DNA from 2 places in the Agromyces molybdatiresistens genome. Region 1 is predicted to be linked to the other one. Evidence: predicted binding sites of a transcription regulator. Region 1 holds the regulator's gene; the other holds the start of a gene.

Region 1 (8,754 bases):
GGAATACTGTGAGCCGACCGAGAGTTGAGTCGAGTAGGCTCAAGTTCAGCTGTTCCGACTTGACATCGATTCGGGCGCGCTCGACACTTGAGTCGGCGAGGCTCAAGTCTCGCCGAGCTACGGACTTCGGCCGCGGGCGGGCACCGCCGGGCCGATCGCCGGAGGGCGACTACCGCGAGACCCCCGGCAGAAGGAGAGACACACATGTCACGTGCAGTCGGAATCGACCTGGGCACCACGAACTCGGTCGTCAGCGTCCTCGAGGGCGGCGAGCCCGTCGTCATCGCGAACGCCGAGGGCTTCCGCACCACCCCGTCGGTGGTCGCGTTCACGAAGGACGGCGAGGTGCTCGTCGGCGAGACCGCCAAGCGCCAGGCCGTGACCAACGTCGACCGCACCATCTCGTCGGTCAAGCGCCACATGGGCACCGACTGGAAGTCGGCGGCCATCGACGGCAAGGAGTACACGCCGCAGGAGATCTCGGCGCGCATCCTCCAGAAGCTCAAGCGCGACGCCGAGCAGTACCTCGGCGACACCGTGACCGACGCGGTCATCACCGTGCCGGCGTACTTCAACGACGCAGAGCGGCAGGCCACGAAGGAGGCCGGAGAGATCGCGGGCCTCAACGTCCTGCGCATCATCAACGAGCCCACGGCCGCCGCGCTCGCGTACGGCCTCGACAAGGGCAAGGAGGACGAGCTCATCCTCGTCTTCGACCTCGGTGGCGGCACCTTCGACGTCTCGCTCCTCGAGGTGGGCAAGGACGACGACTTCTCGACCATCCAGGTCCGCGCGACGGCCGGCGACAACCGCCTCGGCGGCGACGACTGGGACCAGCGCATCGTCGAGCACCTCATCAAGCGGTTCAAGGACTCGACGGGCGTCGACGTGTCGAAGGACAAGATCGCCCTCCAGCGCCTGAAGGAGGCCGCCGAGCAGGCCAAGAAGGAGCTGAGCTCGAGCATGAGCACCAGCATCCAGCTGCCCTACCTCTCGCTCACCGAGAACGGCCCGGCCAACCTCGACGAGACGCTCACGCGCGCGCAGTTCGAGAACATGACCACCGACCTGCTCGACCGCACGAAGAAGCCCTTCGAGGACGTGATCCGCGAGGCCGGCATCAAGCTGTCCGACATCGCCCACGTCGTGCTCGTCGGCGGCTCGACCCGCATGCCCGCCGTCTCCGAGCTCGTCAAGAAGGAGACCGGCAAGGAGCCCAACAAGGGCGTGAACCCCGACGAGGTCGTCGCCGTCGGCGCCGCCCTCCAGGCGGGCGTCCTCAAGGGCGAGCGCAAGGACGTGCTGCTCATCGACGTCACCCCCCTGAGCCTCGGCATCGAGACCAAGGGCGGCATCATGACCAAGCTCATCGAGCGCAACACCGCCATCCCCACCAAGCGGAGCGAGACCTTCACGACCGCCGACGACAACCAGCCGTCGGTCGCGATCCAGGTCTTCCAGGGCGAGCGCGAGTTCACCCGCGACAACAAGCCGCTCGGCACGTTCGAGCTGACGGGCATCGCCCCGGCGCCCCGCGGCATCCCGCAGATCGAGGTCACGTTCGACATCGACGCCAACGGCATCGTGCACGTGTCGGCGAAGGACAAGGGCACCGGCAAGGAGCAGTCGATGACGATCTCGGGCGGCTCGGCGCTGCCCAAGGAGGACGTCGAGCGCATGGTCCGCGACGCCGAGGAGCACGCAGCCGAGGACAAGAAGCGCCGCGAGTCCGCCGAGACCCGCAACCAGGCCGAGCAGCTCGCCTACTCGGTCGAGAAGCTCATCAAGGACAACGACGACAAGCTCCCCGCCGACGTCAAGTCGGAGGTCCAGGGCGACGTCGACGCGTTGAAGTCGGCCCTCGCCGGCGACGACGACGACGCGGTGAAGTCGGCGTTCGAGAAGCTCTCGCAGTCGCAGGGCAAGCTCGGCGAGGCGATCTACTCGCAGGGCCAGCAGGCGGATGCCACGGCCGGCGCCAACCCCGGCGAGGACGCGAACGCGTCGGGCGCCGAGGGTGCCGAGTCCTCCGATGAGGACGTGGTCGACGCCGAGGTCATCGACGACGAGGACGAGAAGAAGTAACCATGGCCGACGAGAACCAGAACCACGACGAGCCGATCATCCGGGACAAGCGGCGGATCGACCCCGAGACGGGTGAGGTTCGCAAGGCGCCCGAGGGGGCGGATGCGTCCGCTCCCGCGGGGGCGCCCGGTGCGACGGATGCCGCGGCATCCGCTTCACCGGACGCAGCCGACGCCGACACGGTCGCCGAGGGCGACGAGGAGCTGACGGTCGACGACATCCTCAACGCGGCGCAGGCCGAGGTCGAGGATCCGTCGGCGGAGCACCTCGCCGACCTCAAGCGGGTGACGGCGGAGTACGCCAACTACCGCAAGCGCACCGAGGCGAATCGCGAGGTGGAGCGGGAGCGCGCGATCGGCGCGGCGGTCGCGGTGCTGCTGCCGGTGCTCGACGACCTCGACCGGGCCGAGAAGCACGGCGACCTCGACGGGGACACCCCGTTCGCGACGATCGCGGCGAAGCTGCGCGCCTCGGTGGAGAAGCTGGGCCTCGCCAAGTTCGGCGAGGTCGGCGAGCCCTTCGACCCGCAGCGCCACGAGGCGATCTTCCAGCAGCACTCCGACGAGATCGAGGTCGACACGGTCGCCGACGTCGTGGAGACCGGGTACCTGCTCGGCGGCACGCTGCTGCGCGCGGCCAAGGTCGTCGTCAAGACGCCCGCGTGACGCACGGCGGCCGGCCCGCGGCATCCGGTCATCGACCGGACGCTGCGGGTCGGCCGCTCATCACCCGCTAGATTTCGAGGGAGGAGGCGCCGATGGCCAGCCAGGATTGGTTCGACAAGGACTTCTACGCCACGCTCGGCGTCTCGAAGGACGCCAGCGACGCCGACATCAAGAAGGCGTACCGCAAGCTCGCGCGCAAATACCACCCCGACCAGAACCCGGGGGATGCCGCGGCCGAGGCGAAGTTCAAGGAGATCAGCGAGGCGAACTCCGTGCTCTCCGATCCCGAGGAGCGCAAGGAGTACGACGCGGTCCGCGCCATGGGCGGCGGCGCCCGCTTCACGGCGCCGGGCGGTGCCGGCGCAGGCGGCTTCGAGGACGTCTTCGGCGGCATGTTCGGCCAGCAGGGCGGCGGCACCCGCTACACATTCCGCCAGGGCGGCGCGCCCGGCGGCGACTACGACGACCTGCTCGGCGGGCTCTTCGGCGGCGGCCGCTTCGGCCAGCCGACCGGCGGCTACCGCGGCTACGGCGGCCCGACGAAGGGCCGCGACGTGACCGCGTCGACCACGCTCGACTTCATCACCGCGACCAAGGGCGACCGCATCACGCTGCAGACCGCCGAGGGCCGCGAGATCAGCGTGAACGTGCCCGCGGGCGTCGCCGACGGCCAGAAGATCCGCCTGCGCGGCAAGGGGCACCCGTCGCCCGACGGTGGCGAGGCCGGCGACATCGTGCTCACGGTGAAGGTGCGCAAGCACCCGGTGTTCGAGCGCGACGGCCTGAACCTCCGCGTCACGGTGCCCGTCACCTATGCGGAGGCCGCGCTCGGCGCGACCATCCAGGTGCCCACCCTCGGCGGCGAGCCGGTGAAGCTGCGTGTCGCGCCCGGCACCCCGAGCGGGCGCGTGCTGCGCGTCAAGGGTCGCGGCGTCGAGACAAGGAAGGGCACGGGCGACCTGCTCGCGGTCGTCCAGGTCGCGGTGCCGGCGCACCTGTCGAAGGACGCGGAGGAGAAGCTCCGCGAGTTCTCGGGCCTGCTGCCCGACGAGGACCCCCGCGAGGACCTCCTCGCCAAGGCCCGGAGCGCCTGATGCAGGTCGATGGCGAGAGCCCGCTGTTCGTCATCTCGGTCGCGGCCGAGCTGGCGGGCATGCACCCGCAGACGCTCCGCCAGTACGACCGCATGGGACTCGTCTCCCCGAAGCGGACCGCCGGCAAGTCCCGTCGCTACTCGATGCGGGACGTCGCGCAGCTCCGTGAGATCCAGCAGCTCTCGAGCGAGGGCGTGAGCCTCGAGGGCATCCGCCGCGTGCTCGGGCTCGAGAATGAGGTGAACGAGTTGCGCGTGCGCGTGCGGGAACTCGAACGCGCGCTCGCCGACGAGATGCTGAACCGCCCGGGCCGCCGCGTGTTCGCAGCCGGCTCCGAGGGCGAGGTCGTCACGCTCCGGTCGGGCACGCGCGTGCGGCGCGAGAACGCGGTCGTGGTGTGGCGACCGCTCGAGCGGGGCTGACACCGGGCGCGCGCCGATCCCACTGCAGCGGGATTATACAGATCTCGATCCTGATGCCAAGCGCTTTGACCGATTCCGGATACCGTGGGCAGAATGCTCAGGTCCCCATCCGGGGCGGGGAAGGTGCGACATGCGATCCGAGCAGTGGGTGATCCGCGAGTTGCCGCGCGCGGCGGCCCGCGGTGAGATCGCCGCCGTCTTCCAGTCCCAGGTCGATGCGACGAGTGGCGACACCGCGGCGCTCGAGGCGCTGAGCCGCTGGTACCACCCCGAGCGCGGCGTCATCCCTCCTCAGGACTTCATCCCCATCGCGGAGGAGAGCCGGTCGATGGACGCCCTCGGCGACGCGATGCTCCGGGCGGCGTGCCGGTACGGTGCCGCCCTCCTCGCAGCCGATCGGCGCATCGAGATCGCCGTGAACGTCGCGGCCGTCCAGCTCGCGAACGCCGGTTTCGCCGACGGAGTGCTGCGCCGGCTCGGCGAGTTCGCGCACCCTCCGGCACTCCTCACGCTCGAGCTCACGGAGTCCCGTCCGTCGCCGGCATCCGCCACCGATGAGCTCCACCGGCTGCGCGCGCTCGGCCTCGGGATCTCGCTGGACGACGTCCGGACCGTGGACGAGGCCGAGTTCCGAGCTCGAGGCCTGCCGATCAGCGAGGTCAAGGTCGATCGCTCGGTGATCGAGCGCCTCCCGGAGGACGACGAGGTCGCCGCCGCACTGGTCGCGTACGCCCGGCGACACGGCCTGCGTTCGGTCGCCGAGGGGGTCGAGAACGAACGGCAGTGGGACGCGGTCCGGCGCCTCGGCTTCGATCGCGCGCAGGGCTTCCTGTTCGGGCGTCCGATTCGGCCCGAGCAGATGTCCGAGCGCCTCGCCGCCGAGGCCGCCGGTCCGGGTCAGAGGGAACTGTAGGGGTCCGGGAAGGTCTCGTCGGGGCCGCCGCTCGAGCCCGACCCGGTGCCGGGGCCCTCGCCCTCGCCGATGTCGAGCTGCGTCCAGGTGACGGGCATGCCCGGCGAGAAGAGGATGTCGACGCCCGGGCCGCCGCGCAGCGGCGGGATGTTGACGTAGCCGCCGCCGGCCTTGACGGCCTCCAGGACCTTCGCACGCAGCTCGTCGACGGGGTCGGGGAGGAAGTAGTCCTTGCCGTCGACGGTCAGACGATGGATCAGCACGATGTGTCTCCGTTCTGTGGGAGGTGGGAGGTGGGAGGTGGTCGGGGAATCGGCGCCGGAACCGAACCGGGCGGATCAGCTGGGTGCGCCCTCGGCCGGTTCCGGCACCCAGTGCAGGCCGGCGCGGCTGTTCGCGCTGTCCATGAGCACTTCGAGCCAGACCCGATTGAGCTGCGGCGCGCGATTGCCGCTGAACCGGAAATGCACCTGCGCGGAGGGGCTGATCCAGATCGCGCTGCGACCGCTGCCGCGCTCGACCCCGTGGCTCCAGGTGAACATGAACTGCTCCCCCCGTTGCAGCTTCGCCGCGATGACGAACTGGAGGTGCGCGAGTGTGCGGTCCTCGATCTCGAACTCGGAGATGCGCGGACCGTAGATCAGCGTGCCCATGCCATTCCTCTCGATGTCAGCCGGTGCGGGGGCGTGCGGTGCGGCGTCATGCGCCCGTGTCCGGTTCGGGGAGCAGTCGGAGCCCGCCGGCCGAGTTGGCGGCCTTGGTCAGCAGTTCCAGCCATTGCGGGTTGAGCTCGGGGACCTCCGCCTGCTCGAACTGGAACGTCATCGGGATCGTCGGACTGCACCAGACCGACGTCCGGGGTGATGCGGCCTCCTCGTCGACCCAGGTGAACGCGAAGTGCTCACCGCGTCGAAGCTTCGACCAGATCACCACCTGCAGGTGCGCGAGCGTCCGGTCGTCGAACGCCGCCGAGAGCTTGGAGTCGTACTCCAGGGTTCCCATGTCGCCTCCTTCCTCAGGCATCGGGTGCACGGGTGTGCAGGGCACCGACGGGGTGGGTCGGCGCCGGATCGTCTCGGCTGCTACGCCGAGACCGAGGTCACGCGATTGCGACCCGTCCGCTTCGAGACGTACATCGCCTCGTCGGCCAGGTGCAGGAGCCGGTCGGTCTCCACCGGTCCGGACCGGAGTCCGGGATCCCACGTCGCGACGCCGATGCTCGCGGCCACGGCGTACCTCGCCGGGAGGCTCCGCAGCGGCCGCTCGACCTCGAGCCTGAACCGCTCCGCGAGCACCCCAGCGGACGTCGCATCCGCGTTCCGGCACACGACCACGAACTCGTCCCCACCGTACCGGGCGACCAGGTCGGACGCCCGGGCCGCATGGCGCAGCCGCCCGGCGACCTCGACGAGGACGTCGTCCCCGAGCCGGTGGCCGAGTTCGTCGTTGATCGGCTTGAAGCCGTCGAGGTCGATGAACACGACCGAGAGGGGTCGCCCGTCGCGTTCGGCGCCCGAGATCTCGGCGTCGAGTCGCTCCTCGAGCAGCTTCCGGTTGCCGAGTCCCGTGAGCTGGTCGTGGAGCGCCCGGTGCGCGAGCTCGTCCTGGAGCCGGACCCGACGGAGCACCTGGGCGGCGTGGCGCGCGATCGCGGCCTCGACGGCGAGGGTCTCGGCGTCGAAGTCCTGGTCGCGATCGTAGAAGCACAGGAGGATGCCCTTCGTTCCCGTGGCGCCGCGGAGCGGGGCGATGCTGAGCGCGGAGAGGTGCTGCTCCCGCATCGCGGAGCCGAGGTCGGGGGCGATCGCGTCCGCCTGCTCGAGCCGTTCGACGGTGACGATCTCACCGGTCTCGATCGCCTGCGACACGAGACCGACGATCGCGGTCGAGAGCAGCGGGTCGACCTGCACGCCGTCGGCGATCACCCCGGTCTCCTGATTGCCGTTCAGCAGCAGCACGGCCGCGCCGACCGCGAGGAGGCCGGTCCGCGCGCGCGAGATGAGGGCCTCGGCGAGCTCCTGCTCGTTCATGGCGAGGCCGAAGGCGATCGAGGCGTCCTGGAGGAGTCGCACCCGTGCCTCGGACGCCTCCGCCTGCCGGCGGGCCAGGAGGAGCTGGCGTTCGCGTTCCTGCCGCTCGGTGGCGTCGAACACGGCCGTCCGGATCTCCTCCTGCCGTCCGTCCTCGGCGGGTACGCGGATGGCGTTCACGAGCACGGGAAGGTCGCGTCCGTCGGCGCACCGGATCGACAGGGCGACCTCACGCGCCTCGCCGGACTGCTCGAGCACCGTGGCGTAGCGCGTCTCGTAGAACAGCTGGCCGGCCGTCGCGAGCAGGTCGACGAATCGGGATCCCACCAGCTCCGCGGCGCAGCGCCCGGTCCAGGCCTCGAGCGTGCCGTTCACGCGGGTGATGACGCCGTCGGGCGTCGTGGTGAGGTAGCCGCAGGGGGCGACGTGGAAGAGATCGGCGTACGACGAGTCCAGTTCGCGAGCGCCGCCGCCGATCGAGGTCTGCGTGTCGGAGATCGTCATCGGACGCGTCCGAGCGACCGTGCCGGTCGAGGGATGACCCGGGCGTGCACCGCAACGGCGTCGCCGCGGCATGCGGGCGTACTGAAGCTCATGCGGACCCCCAGGTGATCGGGTCGGCGCGAACGCCGGCGAGGTTTCGGTCGCGCAGAAGCGAACGCTGCACGTCGGTTCAGTGACTCTATCCGGCCCGCAGCATCAGGCCCGTATTCTTCCGGATCGAGTCAAGAGGGGTTGACCCGAGCCATGCTCGCGTGTAGTGGATCGGAGCGGTGAGACCGAGGTCCCGATGTCGGCGTCCCGGGTGCGTCAGGATCGTCGAGGATCCGAAGGAGGTCGCATGCGGTTCCTCGAGGATGCACCACGATTCCTGTTCTTCACTGGGAAGGGCGGCGTGGGCAAGACCTCCGTCGCCTGCGCGGCGGCGGTGGCGCTGGCGGATGCCGGGAGGCACGTCCTCCTCGTGAGCACCGATCCCGCCTCGAACATCGGCGAGGTGTTCGGGGCGACGATCGGGAACGTGGTCACCGCGATCGCGTCCGTGCCGCGGCTGTCGGCCCTCGAGATCGATCCCGAGCAGGCCGCGGAGGCGTATCGGCAGCGCATCCTCAGCCCGTTGCGGCACGCGATGCCGGACTCCGAACTCGAGGGCGTCCGTGAGAGCCTGTCCGGCTCGTGCACGACCGAGATCGCCTCGTTCGATCAGTTCACCGACCTGCTCCTCGATGGCGGCGAGGCGGCCGGCTTCGACCACGTCGTCTTCGACACGGCGCCGACCGGCCACACCATCAGGCTCCTCCAGCTGCCCGGATCCTGGAGCGAGTTCCTCACCGCTGGCGGCGATGCATCGTGTCTGGGGCCGCTCTCCGGCCTGGAGCGCCACACGGCGACGTACGCGAACGCCGTGGACGTGCTCACCGACCCCGATCGCACGAGACTCGTCCTCGTCACCCGTGCCCAGCGATCCTCGCTCGCCGAGCTCGAGCGCACCTTCGGCGAACTCGGCGAGATCGGGATGACGGGAGGGTACGTCGTGGTGAACGG
Region 2 (6,575 bases), 1.2 Mb from region 1:
AACTCCGCTCGATCTACGCGCTCTGCGAGCGTATACGCGTCGGTGACAAGGGGTCTTACCTCATCATCCAAGATGGGGATATCTACGCTTGTGGCATCGATATAGGTAAACATTTGAATTAGAGATTTGTAGCAGTAGGCCCCAACCGTGGAGATTCTAAGCAACTCGTCCGAAGTGCTTCGACCATACCGTCGCGTCGCATCAATGAGTCGGTAACGAAGCGCGAACTCAATGGCTTCCGAAATTTGCGCAGGATCGAAGCCGAGCTCCTGAAGTCCGTCATAGACAGAGGAACTAGAGATATACCCATGCTCCGTGTCAACGTCGCCAGCCTTCTGCACAAACGCGAGCAGCAACGGTGCGAGGAAGTGCTCCCGTCCGTCTCTCGTCGTAAGGCGGAAGAGGTTGGGAACGGGCGAGGAGTCGGGGTCGTAGTAGCGGTGGTCACCGAACATGATCGACCTGAGGAACTCATGGGCGGGGATGGTGTATCCCCTCTCGCGCTGGACATCGATAATCTTCTGAGTGGCGATGTGGCCGCTACCGATGAAATCGGTTACAAACTGGAGCGCGAGTCGCATGTTGCCGCCAGCAAGATTGTCAAGAAGGCGAGCGAGTGGATCGTTGGACTTCAAGTTGTCTGCCAGCATTTCCAGGAAGATCTCGAGGCTCTCGCTATCAACCTGAACACCGCCCGGGAAATTTCCGATTCGGCCGCTCTCACGCAATTGATCAAGAGCAAAGTTAACTCGAAGGCGGAGCATCACGTCCGTGCGCGGCGGCGAGATGGTGAAGACCCGCGGATGGTACCCCGAGATGGCGCCTTCGCGCTCAGAGTTGTAAAAGGTCTCCGGGCGAAGTGTTACGAACACCGTGGCGGGCCATCGCTGAGCGAGTTCGTTGGCGATGAGAAATAATCCGTTCTGGTCGCTGGCGTCACGCTGATCGACATTATCGAGGAATATCACGACTTGCCGGTGCCAGGACCGAGTAATCCACTCAAATGCTGCCTTGAGATATGTCGATCTGTCGCGAACAATCTCTTGAATGAACGCGACCTTCTCGGCTGTGTAAGCCGCTGGGTCTACATCTCTGAGCCGGCCGGCCGGCGAGTTCTCGAACCGCTTGAGATGAGTGCGGAGTGCGTCCTCAACAAAGCTCATGGCTAGTACATCGGTCCCGTATTTCGATTCGAGCTGATCGATGCAGGATTGCAGAACGTGATCTGACAGCGAGCTTAGGGCAGAGGACGAGCCAAAGTCGACGTAAATACAGATACTCTCGCCGAGAATCTCTTGGGCGTCGACGTGAATGAGTCGCTCGATGAAGGTGCTCTTCCCGGCACCGACATCACCCAGCAAGATGATCGGTCGGTTTGAAAGAGCGGCCTGAAGAATATCGGCCGAGAAACCCTTGGTCATGCCTCTTCGTGTGTTGATTGGCGCCACGGATGCGGTGCCTACCTCGGTTAGAATTTCGTACCGTGTGGCGAGGATCTGCCGGCTAACTTCTGCGTACTGAGAGAGCGCTCCACTCGTGGCGTAGCACTCGCGGAGGAACTCGTCCTGCAGCTCGGGTAGCTCCTCGAGATCGCCGAGGAACAGGTCTCCCAAGATTTGCAGGCCAGTCTGGAGGTCGTTCCGCCGTTGGCTTCCGGGGTAGTTGGTCAGTCGGAACGAGAGCGGCTCCGGAGGTAGTGATGCCCCGGCCTTGAGCAGTTGTTGGAGTCGACGATCGTGCACTCCCTCCGGTGAGAGTGCGTTCCACAGCAGTAAGAACTCGTCTACCATGGCGTCGGGCGAGCCAAAGACGAGTGCCTTTCCCTCGAGCGGCGGAATGCCATCGGATCGTGACGCCATGAATGCCACGAGCTGCTTCCCATTGAAAGCAACCGCGACTGGGATGCCTCGTTCTTGTGCGTATCGTGCAGCCTGCTCCAGGGCGGTTCGCAGTGGCCGCCCGATAGTTCCGCGCGTGAGGCCCGGCAGGGACAAGACTGCAGCGCCAGTGCCCGCAGGGAGTTCGAATGATAGCCCCACACGCTTGGCCTCAAGGACGAAATGCGCCCCTCCCTGACCCACGTGGTAGTCAATGAATCCCGACTCGGTGTGCTCCTCGGCGCGAACCTCGCGGTCTTGCCAGCCCAGAACGTCCGTCAGGAGATGATTGATGATTCTCAGTCGGGTGTCCGCTTCGTTGACGTCGTCGTCGACGGCCTGGCGTATCTCGACTGCAAGGTCATCCATCGACGAGGCGGCACGATCGAAGGGGATCATGAGGACAACATATTCTCCGGGTCCGACCCGCGGGCGAGCGACATGCCATCCCGCGGGTCGCTCGGACGGGAATACCCGCAGCTCCACCACGTTGAACTTGAGCGTACCCAACTCAAGTGCCCAGGAGGACCTAGGTGCCAGACGACTTCAACGAGGCCGGCTCGAGCTCGTTCGACGAGTTCCTGAGCCGCTACCTCGCGGGTGAGCAGGCCAGGCAGGCGCGGTCGATCGACCTCAGCCGGTTCCTGACCTCGCGCACCCAGAGCATCCTGCAGCGCGCCGGGCGCTTCGCGCTCGAGCGCGGGCAGACCGAGCTCGACGCGCTGCACATCCTGCGCGTCATCGTCGAGGACGAGTCCGTCGCGCAGGCGATCACGCGCGTCGGCGCGAGCCCCGAGCGCATCATCACGGCGACCGAGGCGCGGCTGCCCGCGGCATCCGACACCGCCGACGTCAACTCGGCCATGATCACCCCGAGCGCGAGCCGCGCGCTGTTCCACGCGTACCAGGTCGCACGCTCGAGCGGGTCGACGTACATCGACCCCGAGCACCTCTTCTTCGCGCTCGTGCTCGGGCAGGACGCCCCCGCCGGGCAGGTGCTCGCGCGGGCCGGCGTCACCGCCGACGCGCTGGCGGCCGGGCTCGGCGAGCACGTGGCATCCGCTCAGGGCGAGGGCACCGACACCGCGAACGACGGTTACGGCGAGCAGACGGATGCCGCGGCATCCGCCACCCCCATGCTCGACAAGTTCGCCATGGACCTCACCGAGCGCGCCGCGAACGGCGAGCTCGACCCCGTGATCGGACGCGCCGACGAGATCGAGCAGACCATCGAGATCCTCAGCCGCCGGACGAAGAACAACCCCGTGCTGATCGGCGAGGCCGGCGTCGGCAAGACCGCGATCGTCGAGGGCCTGGCCCGCGCGATCGTCGAGGAGAACGTGCCCGAGGCGCTGCTCGGTAAGCGGGTCGTCGCGCTCGACCTGCCCGGCATGCTCGCCGGCACCCGCTACCGCGGCGACTTCGAGGAGCGCCTCACCAAGACGATGGAGGAGATCGCCGAGCACAAGGGCGAGCTCATCGTGTTCATCGACGAGGTGCACACGGTCGTCGGCGCCGGTGGTGCCGGTGAGGGCGGCATGGACGCGGGCAACATCCTGAAGCCCCGCCTCGCCCGCGGCGAGCTGCACCTCGTGGGTGCGACCACGCTCAAGGAGTACCGCACCATCGAGAAGGACCCCGCGCTCGAGCGCCGGTTCCAGCCGGTGCGCGTGGGGGAGCCGTCCATCGAGGACGCGGTGCAGATCCTGCACGGCCTCCGTGCCGCGTACGAGGACCACCACGGCGTCACCTACACCGACGACGCCCTCCGCGCCGCCGTCGAGCTCAGCGCCCGATACCTCACCGACCGCGTGCTGCCCGACAAGGCCATCGACCTCATCGACCAGGCCGGCGCGCGCCTGCGCCTCAAGCTGGGCGTGAAGGTGGATGTCTCGGAGCTGATCTCGCGGTTGGCTGACCTCGAGGCCGACAAGAACGCGGCCGTGCGGGCTGAGCACTACGAGGAGGCGTCGCGCATCCGCGACGAGATCTCGAAGGTGCAGGAGCGGCTCGACGAGGCGACCGAGAAAGCCGCCGCGCAGGGGCGTGCCGTGGCATCCGCTGCCTCGGAGGGCGTGGCCGCGCCGACCGTCGTCGACGAGCCGCAGATCGCCGCCGTGATCTCGCGGGCCACCGGCATCCCGGTCAACCGCGTCACCGAGGGCGAGCGCGAGCGCCTCGCGAACCTCGAGGGCGAGCTGCACGCCCGGGTCATCGGGCAGGATGACGCGGTCACCGCCGTCGCCCGCTCGGTGCGCCGCAACCGCACCGGCATGGGCGACGCCCGCCGGCCCGTCGGGTCGTTCCTGTTCCTCGGGCCGACCGGCGTCGGCAAGACCGAACTGGCGCGCGCACTCGCGGCGAGCCTGTTCGACGACGAGGGCGCGATCATCCGCTTCGACATGAGCGAATTCGGCGAGCGGCACACCGTGTCGCGTCTCGTCGGCGCCCCTCCCGGATATGTCGGCTACGACGAGGCCGGCCAGCTCACGGAGCGCGTGCGGCGCAACCCTTACTCGATCGTGCTGTTCGACGAGATCGAGAAGGCGCACCCCGACGTGTTCAACCTGCTGCTGCAGGTGCTCGACGACGGACGCCTCACCGACGGCCAGGGGCGCACGGTCGACTTCCGCAACACGGTGGTCATCATGACCTCGAACCTCGGTTCGGAGTTCCTCGCGTCGCGGTCGGGTGCGCTCGGCTTCGTGGCGTCGACGGATGGCTCGGGGTTCTCGTCGGCCGACGACGTGAAGGCCCGCGTGATGGGCAAGGTGCGCGAGGCCATGCGGCCGGAGTTCCTGAACCGCATCGACGAGATCGTGCTGTTCCAGAAGCTCTCGTCGGCGGAGATCGCGCAGATCGTGCGCCTCATGCTGGGGGCGACATCCGCTCGCCTGGCCGCTCGCGAGATCGGCTTCGAGGTGGCGGATGCCGCGGTGGCGCTCCTCGCGGAGCGCGGCTACGAGCCCGAGTACGGTGCCCGCCCGCTGCGCCGTCTGATCCAGCGCGAGATCGACGACCGCATCGCCGACCTCTTCGTCACCGGCGCCCTCGGCGACGGCGAGGCGGTGCGGGTGGATGCCGCGGACGGCGAGTTCGTCGTGGCATCCGTGCCGAACGCCACGGTCACCCTGTCTGACGCCGCCTGACCTCTTCACGGGCCGGATCTGGCGCGGGAACTGCGCGCCGGATCCGTCCGGTTCGTGAGCGGGCCGTGCGATGGTCAGGCCGCGGTGAGGCGCGCGGAGACGAGCTGGAACCAATCCTGGCTCGAGCTGCCGTTCGCGTTGACGGAGATCCGCAGTGTTCCGGTGGTGCCACGAAGATGCTGTGGGATCGCCAGGGCGGTGGTGAGGAGCGGATTGCGAAGCCTTCCCCGGTGACCCAGCGCCGGTTCCCTCCTGATGCGGGCGCGTTCGAGGAGCATCACTGACTCACGGTTCCGTTCGAATGCCACTGCGAGTTCGATGCCGTGGTCGACGACACGGCGCGCCGCGTGTAGGCCGCCAAGGAGCCTCAGGACCGAGTAGCTCGTGGGAAACGTGACCGGCCATTCCGCATCAACCCATCCCATGGAGGTCCACTGCGGGTGCAGATTGAGCGAGGGGCCCGCGTACGTGCGTCCGTCCTGCAATTCCATCTGCGCGTCGCGCCGCACCGATCCACGATGACCGGAGGCATCGCCGAGCGTGATCGAGCGCTGGTCGGGCCCGACCCGGAACTGCGCTTCGTCCAACCGGGCCAGGAGATCCACGAACACACGTGCGGTCGGTACCACGGTTGCCTCGGTCAGGTAGAACCAGTCGCGGCCCGAGCTCGCAAGCGCGTCCACCCGAACTGACAGCTTCACTCGCCGGCCGGCGTACCTCGCGAGGTCGACGACGAGAGTGCCGTGCGGTCGGTCAGGACTGACGTGGACGTGTCCGAGCTCGACCGGCACTCGCGCGCTCATCGGATCGAACGGTCCGGCGAATGCGACCGAAAGCTGCACCCCGTCTGACCCTGACGCTCCCTCTGCGAACGCGCCGCTGAGATAGAGTCGGCCGCCATGCTCGGGCACGCGTACCTCGAAGACACCCTTCACCGCACCATCGGGAACCCACGGCGGCTGCAGCGCGAGAGCCCGCCGGAAGCGCACCCCAGGCATGGCCGTCGAGACCGGGTTCGTCGACATCAAGACGACGGCTCCACTGGGCCGCGGTTCATCGACGATGACTAATCTCCCCGTGTGATCGCTCCACGACGCGCCCGCGTGTCGAGCCAAGAGGTCGTCTGCCCGATAGGCGGCATCCACCACAGCGTCGCCAGCCGGATCTACTGACATGCCGGTGAATGACCACCAGTACTCGCCCGCGTGGTTGAGCGTCGTACGCCCGGCATGACGCTCCTCCGCTATGCGCGTGCCGCCACCGTCGGTTCCGAACGCGCTGTCCCACTGATCGGAACGGTGGATCAGCCGCCCTGCCACTCGCTTAGCGCCGCCCTTCGTCGGCACGAATTCCCTCATTCGAGGATCGATCGCGTACGCGAATATTCCATTGGGGAGCCGGGGCGACTCACTTTTGGCGTAGTCGTGTCGCTGCCGATTCTCGAGCACCAGGAACTCCGGATCGCCCTGCGGGCCGTTCGGGAAACGCGTCGCTGAGTGGTTCGTCTCGAGCTCGGGGAGTCGTAGCGCTGGATGGGTTCGGCGGGCCG

What was found. Region 1 encodes HspR, which represses chaperone genes until heat shock. Its sites were predicted from a motif close to AAGTTGAGTCNNNNNGACTCAACTT; they were not measured.
Region 2: ACULK2_RS04310 (ATP-dependent Clp protease ATP-binding subunit) is a predicted target of HspR. The motif match lies at 2,371-2,395, and genes of this name have one in related genera.

The regions. Positions count from the first base shown of each region.
Region 1 is NZ_CM188258.1:3,667,776-3,676,529, reverse strand. Features, by position in the region: gene dnaK (molecular chaperone DnaK) at 205-2,085, shown strand; gene ACULK2_RS17025 (nucleotide exchange factor GrpE) at 2,088-2,750, shown strand; gene ACULK2_RS17020 (DnaJ C-terminal domain-containing protein) at 2,843-3,844, shown strand; gene ACULK2_RS17015 (heat shock protein transcriptional repressor HspR) at 3,844-4,266, shown strand; gene ACULK2_RS17010 (EAL domain-containing protein) at 4,397-5,179, shown strand; gene ACULK2_RS17005 (hypothetical protein) at 5,164-5,442, opposite strand; gene ACULK2_RS17000 (DUF7882 family protein) at 5,518-5,832, opposite strand; gene ACULK2_RS16995 (DUF7882 family protein) at 5,879-6,181, opposite strand; gene ACULK2_RS16990 (GGDEF domain-containing protein) at 6,262-7,713, opposite strand; gene arsA (arsenical pump-driving ATPase) at 8,051-8,754, shown strand, end outside.
Region 2 is NZ_CM188258.1:937,925-944,499, forward strand. Features, by position in the region: gene ACULK2_RS04305 (hypothetical protein) at 1-2,276, opposite strand, end outside; gene ACULK2_RS04310 (ATP-dependent Clp protease ATP-binding subunit) at 2,411-5,026, shown strand; gene ACULK2_RS04315 (LGFP repeat-containing protein) at 5,101-6,575, opposite strand, start outside.